3 regions of the Streptomyces sp. NPDC051322 genome follow, and region 2 is predicted to be linked to each of the others. Evidence: predicted binding sites of a transcription regulator. Region 2 holds the regulator's gene; each other region holds the start of a gene.

Region 1 (5,077 bases), on a different contig from region 2:
TCCTCCACCCGAGGGTGGAGGACAGGGGCCTTCTGCGGCTTGTCAGCCGGTGCGGCCAGGCCTCAGTGCGAGTGGCCGTGGCCGTGGCCGGCGGCCTCGGGCTCCTCCTCGGCCGGCTTCTCGACGACCAGGGTCTCGGTCGTGAGCAGCAGCGAAGCGATCGACGCGGCGTTCTCCAGCGCCGAGCGGGTGACCTTGACCGGGTCGATGACGCCGGCCTTCACCAGGTCGCCGTACTCGCTGGTCGCGGCGTTGAAGCCCTCGCCCTTGCCGAGCTCGGCGACCTTCGCGGTGATGACGTAGCCCTCGAGGCCCGCGTTCTCCGCGATCCAGCGCAGCGGCTCGACGACGGCGCGGCGGACGACGGCGACACCGGTGGCCTCGTCGCCCTCCTTGCCGAGGGAGCCTTCGAGGACCTTCCCGGCGTGCACCAGAGCGGAGCCACCACCGGAGACGATGCCCTCCTCGACCGCGGCGCGGGTCGCGGAGATGGCGTCCTCCAGGCGGTGCTTCTTCTCCTTGAGCTCCACCTCGGTGGCGGCGCCGACCTTGATCACACACACGCCGCCGGCCAGCTTCGCGAGGCGCTCCTGGAGCTTCTCGCGGTCCCAGTCGGAGTCCGTGGACTCGATCTCGGCCTTGATCTGGTTGACGCGGCCCTGGACCTCGTCGGCCTTGCCGGCGCCGTCGACGATGACCGTGTCGTCCTTGGTGATCGTGACGCGGCGGGCGGAGCCGAGTACGTCCAGACCGGCCTGGTCGAGCTTGAGGCCGACCTCCTCGGCGATGACCGTGGCACCGGTGAGGGTGGCCATGTCGCCGAGCATCGCCTTGCGGCGGTCGCCGAATCCGGGGGCCTTGACCGCGACGGCGTTGAACGTGCCGCGGATCTTGTTCACGACCAGGGTCGACAGGGCCTCGCCCTCGACGTCCTCGGCGATGATCAGCAGCGGCTTGGAGCTGCCGGCCTGGATGACCTTCTCGAGCAGCGGCAGCAGGTCCTGGATCGAACCGATCTTGCCCTGGTGGATCAGGATGTACGGGTCGTCGAGGACGGCCTCCATACGCTCCTGGTCGGTCACCATGTACGGCGAGAGGTAACCCTTGTCGAAGGCCATGCCCTCGGTGAAGTCGAGCTCCAGGCCGAAGGTGTTGGACTCCTCGACGGTGATGACACCGTCCTTGCCGACCTTGTCCATCGCCTCGGCGATGAGCTCACCGACCTGCTTGTCCTGCGCGGAGAGCCCGGCGACGGCGGCGATGTCGGCCTTGTCGTCGATGGGACGGGCGGTCGCGAGCAGCTCGTCGGACACGGCCTTGACCGCGGCGTCGATGCCCTTCTTCAGGGAGGCGGGCGAAGCGCCGGCAGCGACGTTGCGCAGGCCCTCGCGGACCAGCGCCTGGGCCAGCACGGTCGCGGTGGTGGTGCCGTCACCCGCGATGTCGTTGGTCTTGGTCGCCACCTCCTTCACCAGCTGGGCGCCGAGGTTCTCGTACGGGTCGTCGAGCTCGACCTCACGGGCGATCGTGACGCCGTCGTTGGTGATGGTGGGGGCGCCGAACTTCTTGTCGATGACGACGTTGCGGCCCTTGGGGCCGATCGTCACCTTGACCGTGTCGGCAAGCTTGTTGACGCCGCGCTCGAGGGCGCGACGGGCGTCCTCGTCGAACTTCAGGATCTTCGCCATGGAGCTGATTCAGTCCTCTCAAAAAACGAACTGCGCCCCCGGCGCCCGCCACTCGGTGTGCGAACACAGCAGATGCGGAGCCAGGGGCGCAGATCAGGAAACGCGCAGGTGAATTACTTCTCGATGATCGCGAGCACGTCGCGAGCCGAGAGCACGAGGTACTCCTCGCTGTTGTACTTCACCTCGGTGCCGCCGTACTTGCTGTACAGCACGACATCGCCGGTCTTGACGTCGAGCGGAAGACGCTCGCCGTTCTCGAAGCGGCCCGGGCCCACGGCCAGGACGACGCCCTCCTGGGGCTTCTCCTTGGCGGTGTCCGGAATGACCAGGCCGGAGGCCGTGGTCTGCTCGGCGTCGAGCGGCTGGACCACAATGCGGTCCTCGAGCGGCTTAATGGCAACCTTGGAGCTGGTTGTCGACACGATCCGGTCTCCCCCTTCGGAGATCTCACGGGGTGAACTTGTTTGAGGTGGCGACCGGATGAATCCGTCGTCGCGGGTGCCGGACCGGCCCGTCGCCATGTTTGGCACTCTCCCGTGGGGAGTGCCAGAACTGAGACTAGGACGGCGATTAGCACTCGGTCAAGCGGAGTGCCAATGCCGCCCGTCGGTGTCGCCGCGTCAGCACCCTTTCGGCATGGCGTGGAACCGCTTGCCGCCTGGTTCTGCACGCCGAGCCGAGCGGGCTCCACCGGCGCTGAGACACTTGACGGGTGACCGACCTCGACGCCTTCTCGCTCCTGCTCACCGCCGAGGGCTCCGCCCTGCTCGACTCGTTGCGGGACTTCGACCCGGCGCAGGAACTGGCCGTCGCCACCCGGCTGCGCCGCTCGCACCCCACCGAGCTGGTCTCGGCCGCGCTCGCCCAGGCGCGGCTGCGGCAGCGGGCGGTGGCGAAGTTCGGCGCGGACGACGCGTACCGGATGTTCTTCACTCCGCACGGGGTCGAGCAGGCCACCCGTAAGTCCGTCGCCGACTACCGGGCCGGGCGTCTCTCGGCACTGGGCGTGCGCGGGGTGGCCGATCTCTGCTGCGGCATCGGCGGAGACGCGGTCGCGATGGCCCGGGCCGGGATCTCCGTGCTCGCGGTCGACCGTGATCCGCTGACGGCCGCGGTGACACGGGCCAACGCGGAGGCACTGGACCTGGGCGAGTCGATCGAGGTCCGGTGCGCGGACGTCGCGGACATCGACACCGGCCCGTACGACGCGGTCTTCGTCGACCCGGCCCGGCGTGGCGGACGGGGCCGGATCTTCGACCCCGAGGCGTACTCCCCGCCGCTCTCCTGGGCGGTGGGCGCCGTGCATGCGGCGACCGGGGCCATCAAGATCGCGCCGGGAATCCCGCACGAGATGATCCACCGGGCCGCCGAGGCCGAGTGGATCTCCGACGGCGGTGACGTCAAGGAGGCGGTGCTCTGGTTCGGTACCCGGCCGGGACTGCGCCGCGCCACCCTGCTGCCGTCCGGTGCGAGCCTCACCGGACGCGGCCTGCCCGATCCCGCGCCCCGCAAGGTCGGCCGGTACCTCTACGAACCGGACGGCGCCGTCATCCGGGCGCACCTGGTCGCCGAGGTCGCCGAAGAGCTCGACGGCGGGCTGATCGACGAGACGATCGCCTACATCACGGCGGACGAGCTGCGCGCCACACCGTACGCGACCGCGTACGAGATCACCGACGAACTCCCCTTCGGCCTCAAGAAGCTGAAGGCGCTGCTGCGTGAGCGGGAGGTCGGCAGCCTGACCGTCAAGAAGCGCGGTTCGGCGGTCGAGCCGGAGGAGGTGCGCCGCCGGGTGAAACCCAGGGGGCCCCACGCGGCGACGGTCTTCCTGACCCGGGTCGCGGGCGCGCCGGCCATGCTGATCGGGGCACCCGTGGCGAAGCCAGGCGGACCCCGGGCTGGTTGGTCCTAGGCCAGGTCGGTGAGATCGTCCGCGTACACCTGGGAGAGCGGCTGCGGCCCCACGTATTGCTGGCAGTTGCAGACGCCCGGCTCGAAGCTCAGCGGCTTCTTGTTCTCGTCCCAGGCCGTCGGCACCTCGACCGTCTCGTGGCATTTGCCCTGCCGGTCGTGCTTGGCGAGATGATGCGTGCAGCCGCAGATCGGCTCGGGCGGCTTGTGCGCCGCCTCGATCTCCCTGCGCTCCCGCTCCGCGGTCTCCAGCCGCTCCATCCGGCGCTCGTGCCGGGTGCGCAGTGCGGTGCGCCCCTGGTCGGCGACCCAGCCGAAGCCGCCGACCATGAAGAAGATGAATACCCACCAGAACCAGTCCACTTGCCGCCCCTTCCCCCTGGCACGCGATCCTCGCCCCAGGTTACGCGCAGTGCCGCGATGATCCGCAGTCCGCGGGCCGGCCCCCCGCCCCGGTTCAGTCGCTCGCCCGGCGGCCGGGGGGCAGCAGGTCGGTGGCGAGCCTTACGACCCGGTCGGCGAGGGGGCGCTGGGCAGGCTCCTGCCGAACGGCCGCATCGGTGAGCCGTACGACGTCCTCCTGCCACCGCCCGGTCACCGCATCCGGAGCGCCGACCCGCCGCAGGCCGCGCTCCAGCAACCCCCATGCGGTGTCCGGCCGTTGGCGCAGCACCGCCTTGACGGCGGCCACCGCATTGGCGAGCGCGCTGGCGGCCGCCGACCAGTCGTCGCCGCGCGCCAGCGGGTTGTCGCGGTCGTACGCCGGGTCGTCCGCGACCGACTCCGCGGAGATCTCCAGGTCGACGCGCCAGAAGAGCGGCAGGTCCCGGAAGTTCACGAAGAGCAGGCGTCGCTTGCTCGACCGCTGCAGCTCGGGGTCGCTGCGCACCGAGACCACCTCCCGCACCTGTCCGAGACAGGCGGCGGCCCCTGCTGCGCAGTCGTCGAAATCTGCGTCGGGAACGATCCAGGCGAGGTCGATGTCGCTGTACGGATCCGCCGTTTCCCGGGCGAGCGAGCCGCGCAGCTCCGCCCGCGAGCCGGGGCACCGGGCCCGCAGCGCGGCCAGCGACCGCTGAGCCAGGGCGTCCCGGTCTGCCGGGTCCAGGGGTTCGGATCCCCACCCGGCCCTCCGCGCCTGTGCCGGCGTGCGCGCTCGCCGGTCGTCCCGCGTCAATTGCCGCTCCTCCCCCGGGCTCGCACCCCGCGCTTCTCAGGCTACGCGCGGCCGGGCCGGGGCCGCCCGCTAATCGACCGCGACCGACTCGAAGCGCCAGCGGTGCACGGCCCGGGTGATCAGTTCCGGTGCCGGTTCGGGGAGTTCCGGCAGGTCCGCGTCGTAGGGAGCGTTCCACCAGGTCAGCACGAGCACCCGGTCCTGCGGGGCGCGCAGGTACTCGCGGCGGGCCGGCGCCGGTACGAGGATCTGGGCCCGCGCCCAGTCCAGCAGTTCGGCGCCCCGGCCGTCCGCCGCGCGG
Region 2 (5,077 bases):
GCCGCCAGCTCCTCCGGCGACACCCCGCCCTCGGGCCCGACGACCAGCACGATCTCCCCGGCCGACGGCAGCGCGGCACTCGCCAGGGCTCCGCTCCGGTAGGTCCGGTCCTCATGCAGGACCGCCCCGAAATCCGCTTCGGCCAGAAGTGCCGCAACCTGTTTGGTGCTCATGGCGTCCGCGACCTCCGGGAAACGGGTCCGGCGGGACTGCTTACCGGATTCGCGGGCCGTACTGCGCCACTTGGCCAGGGACTTGGCGCCGCGTTCCCCGCGCCACTGGGTGATGCAGCGGGACGCCTGCCAGGGCACGATCGCGTCGACGCCGGTCTCGGTCATCGTCTCCACGGCGACCTCCCCGCGGTCGCCCTTCGGCAGGGCCTGGACGACGGTGATGCGGGGGGCCGGCGGCGGTTCCTCCTGCCGGGCGCCCAGCTCGACCACCAGCCGGTCCTTGCCCTCGGCGGCGCGGACCACGCACTCCGCCCAGCGGCCGCCGCCGTCGGTCAGTACGACGGTCTCGCCCGTCCGCAACCGCTTCACGGACACCGCATGCCGGCCCTCCGGCCCGTCGAGTACGAAGGTGCCGTCCGGGCCCGGCTCGGTGCGACGGAGGTCGTCGACGACGAAGACGGGGGCGGTCATGAGCAGTCGTCCGCCGCCAGGGCGGCGCGCGCCGCCTCCAGTTCCGCGACCAGCACCTCGACCAGCTGACCGGCCGGCAGTTCGCGGGCGAGTCGGTGGCCCTGGCCCGCCCACAGCGCCATGCCCTGGGCGTCGCCCACCGCGGCCGCGGCCCTGCGCAGCCCGGCGGTGAGGTAGTGCACCTGCGGGTAGGCGGCGGGTGCGTACGGACCGTGCTCGCGCACGAAACGGTTGACGAGGCCCCGCGCGGGACGACCGGAGAACGCCCGGGTGAGCTCGGTACGCACGAACAGCGGATTGGTCAGCGCCTGCTTGTGCAGCACGTTCGCCCCCGACTCGGGACAGGCGAGGAAGGCGGTGCCGAGCTGCGCCGCGTCCGCGCCCGCCGCGAGTACGGCGGCGATCTGGGAGCCGCGCATCAGCCCGCCGGCGGCGATGATCGGCAGCTGCACGGTCTCCCGCACCTGGGTGATCAGCGAGAGCACCCCGATGCCGGTCCCGTCGGTCTGCGGGTCGTCACGGTGGGTGCTCTGATGCCCGCCGGCCTCGATGCCCTGGACGCACACCGCGTCCGCGCCGCACCACTGCGCGGTCTGGGCCTCGTCCGGTGTGGTGACGGTCACGATCGTGAAGGTGTCGACCCGGTCGAAGGAATCGAGGACGTCGCGGGGCGGGCAGCCGAAGGTGAAGGAGACGACCGGCACCGGGTCGTCGAGCAGCACGGCCAGCTTGGCCTCGTACCCGTCGTCGGAGCTGCCCTGCGCGTCGCCGAGCGGCGTCTCGTACCAGGTCGTCTCACCGGCGAGCTGATGGCTGTAGACCTCGACGGCGGAGGGGTCGGAGTTCTCCGGCTGCGGCATGAAGAGATTCACGCCGAAGGGCAGACCGGTCTGCCCCCGCAGCTGTTTGATCTCCTCGTACATACCGTCCGCGGTCTTGTACCCGCCGGCAAGAAAACCCAGTCCGCCCGTCTCGGAGACGGCGGCGGCGAGCTGCGGGCCGGAAGCGCCGCCGGCCATGGGGGCCTGCACGATCGGATATCGGCAGAGACCGGCGAATGCGGAGGACATGACCGCATCGTGCCACGTCCCCCGCAGCACACCGAATCGACATCATCGTCCGGCCGCGAGACGGCTTACCGGCCGTTGGCCCCGTTCTCCCGGGGGACGACCCCCGGACCCCCAGCCGCGCAATCGGCCGCGCCTACCGACCGTTGAACGCGTCCTTGAGCCGCGAGAACAACCCTTGCTGCCCCGGCTGACTGCATCCCCCGGGGGACGACCCCCGGACCCCCAGCCGCGCAATCGGCCGCGCCTACCGACCGTTGAACGCGTCCTTCAGCCGCGAGAACAACCCCTGCTGCCCCGGCTGACTGCATCCCCCGGGGGACGACCCCCGGACCCCCAGCCGCGCAACCGGCCGCGCCTACCGACCGTTGAACGCGTCCTTCAGCCGCGAGAACAACCCCTGCTGCCCCGGCTGGAACTGGCCCGTGGGCCGTTCCTCGCCGCGGAGTTTGGCGAACTCGCGGAGCAGACGCTCCTGTTCGGGGTCGAGCTTCGACGGGGTGAGCACCTCGACGTGCACGATCAGGTCGCCGCGGCCACCACCGCGCAGATGCGTGATGCCGCGCTGGTGCATGGGGATCGACTGGCCGGACTGGGTGCCGGGCCGGATGTCGACCTCCTCCAGCGCGTCCAGCGTCTCGAGCGGCACCTTGGTGCCGAGCGCTGCCGCGGTCATGGGGACGGTCACCGTGCAGTGCAGATCGTCCCCACGCCGCTGGAAGACCGCGTGCGGCAGCTCGTGGATCTCGACGTACAGGTCGCCGGCGGGGCCGCCGCCGGGGCCCACCTCGCCCTCGCCCGCGAGCTGGATGCGGGTGCCGTTGTCGACGCCGGCCGGGATCTTGACCGTGAGCGTGCGGCGGGAGCGGATGCGTCCGTCGCCCGCGCACTCCGGGCACGGGGTCGGCACGACCGTGCCGAAGCCCTGGCACTGCGGGCACGGCCGCGAGGTCATGACCTGGCCCAGGAAGGACCGGGTGACCTGCGAGACCTCGCCGCGACCGCGGCACATGTCGCAGGTCTGCGCCGATGTGCCGGGGGCCGCGCCCTCGCCGCTGCAGGTCGCGCAGACCACGGCGGTGTCGACCTGGATGTCCTTGGTCGTACCGAAGGCCGACTCGTTGAGGTCGATCTCCAGGCGGATCATCGCGTCCTGGCCGCGCCGGGTGCGCGACCTCGGCCCGCGCTGCGACGCCGTACCGAAGAAGGCGTCCATGATGTCCGAGAAGTTGCCGAAGCCGCCCGCGCCGAAGCCACCGGCTCCGCCGCCGCCCGCCTGCGAGAGCGGGTCGCCGCCGAGGTCGTAGACCTGCTTCTTCTGCGGGTCGGACAACACCTCGTAGGCGGCGTTGATCTCCTTGAAGCGTTCCTGCGTCTTGGGATCAGGGTTCACATCCGGGTGGAGCTCACGCGCCAGCCGCCGGAATGCCTTCTTGATCTCGTCCTGCGAAGCGTCGCGGCGCACGCCGAGTACGGCGTAGTAGTCCGTGGCCACTTACGACTCCGCCAGGATCTGTCCGACGTAACGTGCCACTGCGCGTACCGCTCCCATCGTTCCGGGGTAGTCCATGCGGGTCGGTCCGACCACGCCGAGTTTGGCGACTGCCTCGTCGCCCGAACCGTAGCCGACGGCGACGACCGATGTGGACGTCAGGCCCTCGTGGGCGTTCTCATGCCCGATGCTTACGGTCATGCCCGAGTCCTCGCCGAGCAGTTTGAGGAGCACGACCTGCTCCTCCAGGGCTTCCAGCACCGGCCTGATGGTCAGCGGGAAGTCATGTCCGAAGCGGGTCAGATTGGAGGTGCCGCCGATCATCAGCCGCTCCTCGGTCTCCTCCACCAGCGTCTCCAGCAGGGTCGAGAGGACCGTCGCGACGGTCCCCCTGTCCTCCTGGTCGAAGGAGTCGGGAAGATCCTGCACCAACTGCGGCACATCCGCGAAACGGCGCCCCACGACCCGGCTGTTGAGCCGGGCCCGCAGATCCGCCAGGGATGTCTCACCGAAGGGTGCGGGACAGTCGATCATGCGTTGCTCGACCCGTCCGGTGTCCGTGATCAGCACCAGCATCAGCCGGGCGGGGGCCAGCGAGAGCAGCTCCACATGCCGGACCGTGGAACGGGTCAGCGACGGATACTGCACCACGGCGACCTGCCGGGTGAGCTGCGCGAGCAGCCGCACTGTGCGGCCCACCACGTCGTCGAGGTCGACCGCCCCGTCCATGAAGTTCTGAATGGCGCGCCGCTCGGGCAACGACAGGGGCTTGACGCCCGCCAGCCTGTCGACGAACAGCCGGTAGCCCTTGTCGGTCGGGATACGCCCCGCGCTGGTGTGCGGCTGGGCGATGAATCCCTCGTCCTCCAGGGCGGCCATGTCGTTGCGGACGGTGGCCGGGGAGACACCGAGCCGATGCCGCTCGGTGAGCGCCTTGGAGCCGACCGGCTCCTCGGTGCCCACATAATCCTGGACGATGGCGCGCAACACTTCGAGTCTGCGATCGCTGAGCACCCGCGCACACCTCCAGTTGTCGATCGTCGGAACCCGCCTGGCACTCTGTGCGTTCGAGTGCCAGCAGCTACCCAGTGTACGGCGGTGAGGTTCACCCCTGGCAAGCACGGCCCGTCACGCTATCGCGCCGGTGCCGGCCATTCCCGATAGCGTCACGGTATGGACGTCACTTGGGAAGACTCCGGCTGGGAACACCTCGCCGCGGATGTCGGCCGGCGCCGTCTGCCCGGCTGGGACGCGACCGTCGGGCTGATCGCGGGACGAGAAGCGGTGCTGCTGTACGACACCGGCTCGTCGCCCCGTGAGGGCGCCGGGATCCGTGCCGGGGCGGCGGAACTTCTCGGCCGGAGCGTGACGCACATCGCGTTGAGTCACCCGCATTTCGACCATGTACTGGGCACCGCCGCCTTCCCCGGTGCCCGGGTCTACGGAGCGGTGGGCACCGATCATTTGCTCGCCCGGGGCTCCCGCGGGGCGGCCGCCCTGCGCGAGGAGGCGGTACGCCACGGCATCCCGCCTGCCGAGGCCGACGACGCGGTGGCCCGGCTGGTCGGGCCGCACCACCTGGTCTCCGGTGAGCTGTCGCTGGATCTGGGCGGACGGCAGGTCGTGCTGGCGAACATCGGCCCCGGTCACACCGGCCACGATCTGGTGCTGCTGGTTCCCGGCAGTCCCGACGTCGTCTTCTGCGGCGATCTGGTCGAGGAGTCCGGCGAGCCGCAGGCCGGCCCGGACGCGATGCTCCCGCAGTGGCCCGCGGCCCTGGACCGGCTGCTCGCGCTGGCCGGCGACGACGCGCTGTACGTGCCCGGGCACGGGGCCGTGGTGGACGCCGCCTTCGTCCGGGCCCAGCGCGAGAT
Region 3 (5,077 bases), on a different contig from region 2:
GAGCCGCTCGAGCAGCGAGCGGCGCGCCGCGTACTCGCCTCCCAGCGGCTGGACGAAACCGGCCAGCTGGGGCCAGTGCAGATTGAGCAGCGGCCGGGCCACCAGCTCCGTCACCCGGCCGCCCTGTCCGGGGGCCGCGCCCAGCGGACGGTCGTACATGGCCTTGACGAAATGCACATCGGGCTCCGTGAGCAGCGGTCCGACGATGCCGGAGACGAAGTCCGTCGAGAAGTCCTTCAGGTCGGCGTCGACGAAGCAGACGATCTCGCCGCTGGTCGCCAGGAGCGAGCGCCACAGCACCTCGCCCTTGCCGGGCAGAGCGGGTATCCGGCGCAGGATGGTGTCCCGGTGCACCACCCGTGCGCCGGCCTTCGCCGCGACCTCGGCCGTACGGTCGGTGGAGCCCGAGTCGACCACGACCAGCTCGTCCACCAGCGGCACCGCCTCCATCAGGTCCCGCCGGATCGCCACGACGATGTCGCCGACCGTGGCCTCCTCGTTCAGCGCAGGCAGTACCACGCTCACCTTCGTGCAGCGCTTGGCGGCGGTCAGCCGGTCCAGCGGACGGTCGGCGGCCGACCAGGAACGCCTGGTCAGCCAGCGTTCCACCTCATCCAGCACGGAGTGTCTCCTAGGTGCGCCGGCCGCGGCAGCGGCTCATGTGACAGTCATCTCGCGGTACGGACGACTCTCTTCATCGTCCTCGCCTTCGGCTACAGTCTTGAACAACGCGAGAGACCGCCGCATGCCGGGGGTCGGTACGTGGGACAAATACCCGGGCCCGGCGGCCCGGCGTCATAGCGCTCATCCAGAGGGACTGAGGGAACGGCCCGTTGAAGTCCCGGCAACCTTCCGCCGACCGCGAGGTCATGGTGGGGAAGGTGCCAATTCCGTCTTGCGGCGAAGTACGTCGCGAGGAAGATGAGGAGAAAGGGACCTCGCCACCATGGCTGTGCAGACTGTCGCCGACACCACGAACTCCACCGGATCCGTCGATCTCGGACCCGCCGCCGCGCTTTCCTGCCGCGAATGCGGAGAGCGTTTCCCGCTCGGACCGATCTTCGCCTGTGCCTCCTGTTTCGGGCCGCTCGAAGTCGCGTACGACCTGCCGAGCGGCTCCCCCGACGAGCTGAAGAAGCGCATCGAGGCAGGACCGAACAACATCTGGCGTTACGCGCCGCTGCTGCCGGTCCCCGCGGATGTCGCGTCGCAGCCCAATCTGAACCCGGGATTCACCAAGCTGGTCAAGGCCGACAACCTGGCCCGCGAGCTCGGCATCACCGGTGGCCTGCACATCAAGGACGACTCCGGGAACCCGACGCACTCCTTCAAGGACCGGGTCGTCGCGATCGCCGTCGAGGCCGCCCGCGCCTTCGGCTTCACCACCCTGTCCTGCTCCTCGACCGGGAACCTGGCAGGCGCCGTCGGCGCCGCCGCCGCCCGCTCCGGCTTCCGCTCCTGCGTGTTCATCCCGCACGACCTGGAGCAGGGCAAGGTCGTGATGGCCGCGGTGTACGGCGGTGAACTGGTCGGTATCGAGGGCAACTACGACGACGTCAACCGCTTCTGCTCCGAGCTCATCGGCGACCCGATCGGCGAGGGCTGGGGCTTCGTCAACGTCAACCTCCGCCCGTACTACGGCGAGGGCTCGAAGACGCTGGCGTACGAGATCTGCGAGCAGCTCGGCTGGCGGCTGCCCGACCAGATCGTCATCCCGATCGCGTCCGGCTCCCAGCTCACGAAGATCGACAAGGGTCTTCAGGAGCTGATCAAGCTCGGCCTGGTCGAGGACAAGCCGTACCGGATCTTCGGCGCGCAGGCCGAGGGCTGCTCGCCGGTCTCCACCGCCTTCAAGGCGGGCCACGACGTGGTGCGGCCGCAGAAGCCGAACACGATCGCCAAGTCCCTCGCCATCGGCAACCCGGCGGACGGCCCGTACGTCCTGGACATCGCCCGGCGCACCGGCGGCGCGGTCGAGGACGTCAACGACGAGCAGATCGTCGACGCGATCAAGCTGCTGGCCCGCACCGAGGGCATCTTCGCGGAGACCGCGGGCGGGGTGACCGTCGGCGTGACCAGGAAGCTGCTGGAGGCGGGTCTGCTCGACCCGGCGCTGTCCACCGTCGTTCTGAACACCGGTGACGGCCTCAAGACCCTGGACGCGGTGGCCGAGACCTCACGCCCCACCGCGACGATCCGCCCGACCCTGGACGCGTTCCGCGAGGCCGGCCTGGCCACCAGCTGAACCCCGTCCCGTCCCGCACACTCCCCGGTCTCCTGGACGGCCGGTCTCCCGGAAGGCAATCCGCATGAGCGTCAAGGTCCGCATCCCCACCATCCTCCGCACGTACACCGGCGGCCAGGCCGAGGTCGTCGCCGAGGGCGGCACCCTCGCCGAGGTCATCGCCGACCTGGAGAAGAACCACACCGGCATCGCGGCCCGCGTCCTGGACGACCAGGGCAAGCTGCGCCGCTTCGTGAACGTGTACGTCAACGACGACGACGTGCGCTTCGAGCAGGGCCTGGAGACCGCCACGCCGGACGGCGCCGGCGTCTCGATCATTCCGGCCGTCGCCGGCGGCTGACAGCCCTCCGACGGCGCCCGTCCTGCGCCACGATCGCACCCTTGATTACCCCCTCCGGGCCAGAAGCGGAGGGGGTAATTCCATGCGGTTGAGCGCGGTACAGTTGGGGTAGTCCCCTTCGCTGCTCATGCCAAGTGCATATGAGGACGCGACAAGATGCGGACAAAAAGTGAAACCTTTTGTGGCGTAAGTGCCCTTTGCCCGGCCCGACTTGCCCGGGAACCTGCGAAAATCTGCCCATTCGGGCGTTCGGTCACGCACAGATTTCTCGTCCGATTGCCCTGTTGCAGAGGGCAGTTGGGCAGATACATTCAGCCGCGGTCGACGCGTTCCGGCGCAAGGTCTGACCCCGGGTCCCGCGAAGTGCGGGTCCGTGCAAGGGCCAGTAATAGGGGAGTTAGGGATGGCTCAGGGCACCGTCAAGTGGTTCAACGCGGAGAAGGGGTACGGCTTCATCGCGGTCGACGGTGGTGCGGATGTTTTCGTCCACTACAGCGCGATTCAGATGGACGGTTACCGCACCCTTGAAGAAGGTCAGCGAGTGGAGTTCGAGATCTCGCAGGGCCAGAAGGGTCCGCAGGCGGACATGGTCAAGCTCGCCGTCTGATTCTCGGCGCGATCGGCCACCGACGCACTCACGCCGAGAGGCCCGTACCCCACACCGGGGTACGGGCCTCTCGTGCGTCCGCCTCGCGCCGCCCGGATCATCCGGAGGCGCTTGCACTCGTGGGGGTCGAGTGCTAATCATTGGCATTAGCACTCTCCCAGTGAGAGTGACAGAAAGACCGGGTTGGCGAGGCCCGCAGGCCGGGTGGGGCAAGGAACCACCAGGCAGGCAGGCCGTCCGTCGCGGGCGCCGCCAGGTCTGACGCATCCCACCCTGTCCGGGAGGACCACTTCACATGGCCAAGATCATCGCGTTCGACGAGGAGGCACGGCGCGGTCTCGAGCGCGGGATGAACCAGCTCGCCGACGCCGTCAAGGTCACCCTCGGCCCGAAGGGCCGCAACGTCGTCCTCGAGAAGAAGTGGGGCGCCCCCACGATCACCAACGATGGTGTTTCCATCGCCAAGGAGATCGAGCTCGAGGACCCGTACGAGAAGATCGGCGCCGAGCTGGTCAAGGAAGTCGCCAAGAAGACGGACGACGTCGCCGGTGACGGTACGACCACCGCGACCGTCCTCGCCCAGGCGCTGGTCCGCGAGGGCCTGCGCAACGTCGCAGCCGGTGCCAACCCGATGGCCCTGAAGCGCGGCATCGAGAAGGCCGTCGAGGCCGTCTCCGCTGCCCTGCTCGAGCAGGCCAAGGACGTGGAGACCAAGGAGCAGATCGCTTCGACCGCCTCCATCTCCGCCGCCGACACGCAGATCGGCGAGCTCATCGCCGAGGCGATGGACAAGGTCGGCAAGGAAGGCGTCATCACGGTCGAGGAGGCCCAGACCTTCGGTCTGGAGCTGGAGCTCACCGAGGGCATGCGCTTCGACAAGGGCTACATCTCGGCGTACTTCGCCACCGACATGGAGCGTATGGAGGCGTCGCTCGACGACCCGTACATCCTGATCGTCAACTCCAAGATCGGCAGCGTCAAGGACCTCATTCCGCTGCTCGAGAAGGTCATGCAGTCCGGCAAGCCGCTGCTGATCATCGCCGAGGACGTCGAGGGCGAGGCGCTCTCCACCCTGGTCGTCAACAAGATCAAGGGCACCTTCAAGTCCGTCGCCGTCAAGGCCCCGGGCTTCGGTGACCGCCGCAAGGCCATGCTCGGTGACATCGCCATCCTCACGGGCGGCACGGTCATCTCCGAGGAGGTCGGCCTCAAGCTCGAGAGCGCCGGTCTGGACCTGCTCGGCCGCGCCCGCAAGGTCGTCATCACCAAGGACGAGACCACGATCGTCGACGGCGCCGGTGAGAGCGACCAGGTTCAGGGTCGCGTCAACCAGATCCGTGCCGAGATCGAGAACTCCGACTCGGACTACGACCGCGAGAAGCTCCAGGAGCGCCTCGCGAAGCTGGCCGGCGGCGTGGCCGTCATCAAGGCCGGCGCGGCGACCGAGGTCGAGCTCAAGGAGCGCAAGCACCGCATCGAGGACGCCGTTCGCAACGCGAAGGCGGCCGTCGAGGAGGGCATCGTCGCCGGTGGTGGCGTGGCGCTCATCCAGGCCTCCTCGGTCTTCGAGAAGCTCGAGCTCGAGGGTGACGAGGCGACCGGCGCCAACGCCGTGAAGCTCGCGCTGGAGGCCCCGCTGAAGCAGATCGCCGTCAACGGTGGTCTCGAAGGCGGAGTCATCGTCGAGAAGGTCCGCAACCTGCCCATCGGTCACGGCCTCAACGCCGCGACCGGCGAGTACGTCGACATGATCGCCGAGGGCATCATCGACCCGGCCAAGGTCACGCGCTCCGCGCTGCAGAACGCCGCGTCGATCGCCGCGCTGTTCCTCACCACCGAGGCCGTCATCGCCGACAAGCCGGAGAAGGCCGCCGCCGGCGGCGCC

Evidence for each region. The regulator HrcA, encoded in region 2, represses chaperone genes, less so after heat shock. The targets are predictions, from matches to a motif close to TTNGCACTCNGNNNNNCNGAGTGCNAA.
Region 1: the regulator HrcA is predicted to act here: its motif matches at 2,259-2,285, upstream of groES (co-chaperone GroES).
Region 3: the regulator HrcA is predicted to act here: its motif matches at 3,339-3,365, upstream of groL (chaperonin GroEL).

The regions. Positions count from the first base shown of each region.
Region 1 covers NZ_JBFBAK010000010.1:152,001-157,077, forward strand. The annotation lists gene groL (chaperonin GroEL) at 63-1,688, opposite strand; gene groES (co-chaperone GroES) at 1,802-2,110, opposite strand; gene AB0436_RS23420 (class I SAM-dependent methyltransferase) at 2,401-3,600, shown strand; gene AB0436_RS23425 (hypothetical protein) at 3,597-3,962, opposite strand; gene AB0436_RS23430 (hypothetical protein) at 4,057-4,776, opposite strand; gene AB0436_RS23435 (hypothetical protein) at 4,846-5,077, opposite strand, start outside.
Region 2 covers NZ_JBFBAK010000001.1:764,912-769,988, forward strand. The annotation lists gene AB0436_RS03575 (16S rRNA (uracil(1498)-N(3))-methyltransferase) at 1-644, opposite strand, end outside; gene AB0436_RS03580 (nitronate monooxygenase) at 641-1,714, opposite strand; gene dnaJ (molecular chaperone DnaJ) at 2,070-3,206, opposite strand; gene hrcA (heat-inducible transcriptional repressor HrcA) at 3,207-4,217, opposite strand; gene AB0436_RS03595 (MBL fold metallo-hydrolase) at 4,377-5,077, shown strand, end outside.
Region 3 covers NZ_JBFBAK010000015.1:17,093-22,169, forward strand. The annotation lists gene AB0436_RS27550 (glucosyl-3-phosphoglycerate synthase) at 1-621, opposite strand, end outside; SAM riboswitch class I at 802-928, shown strand; gene thrC (threonine synthase) at 947-2,245, shown strand; gene AB0436_RS27560 (MoaD/ThiS family protein) at 2,310-2,585, shown strand; gene AB0436_RS27565 (cold-shock protein) at 2,989-3,192, shown strand; gene groL (chaperonin GroEL) at 3,488-5,077, shown strand, end outside.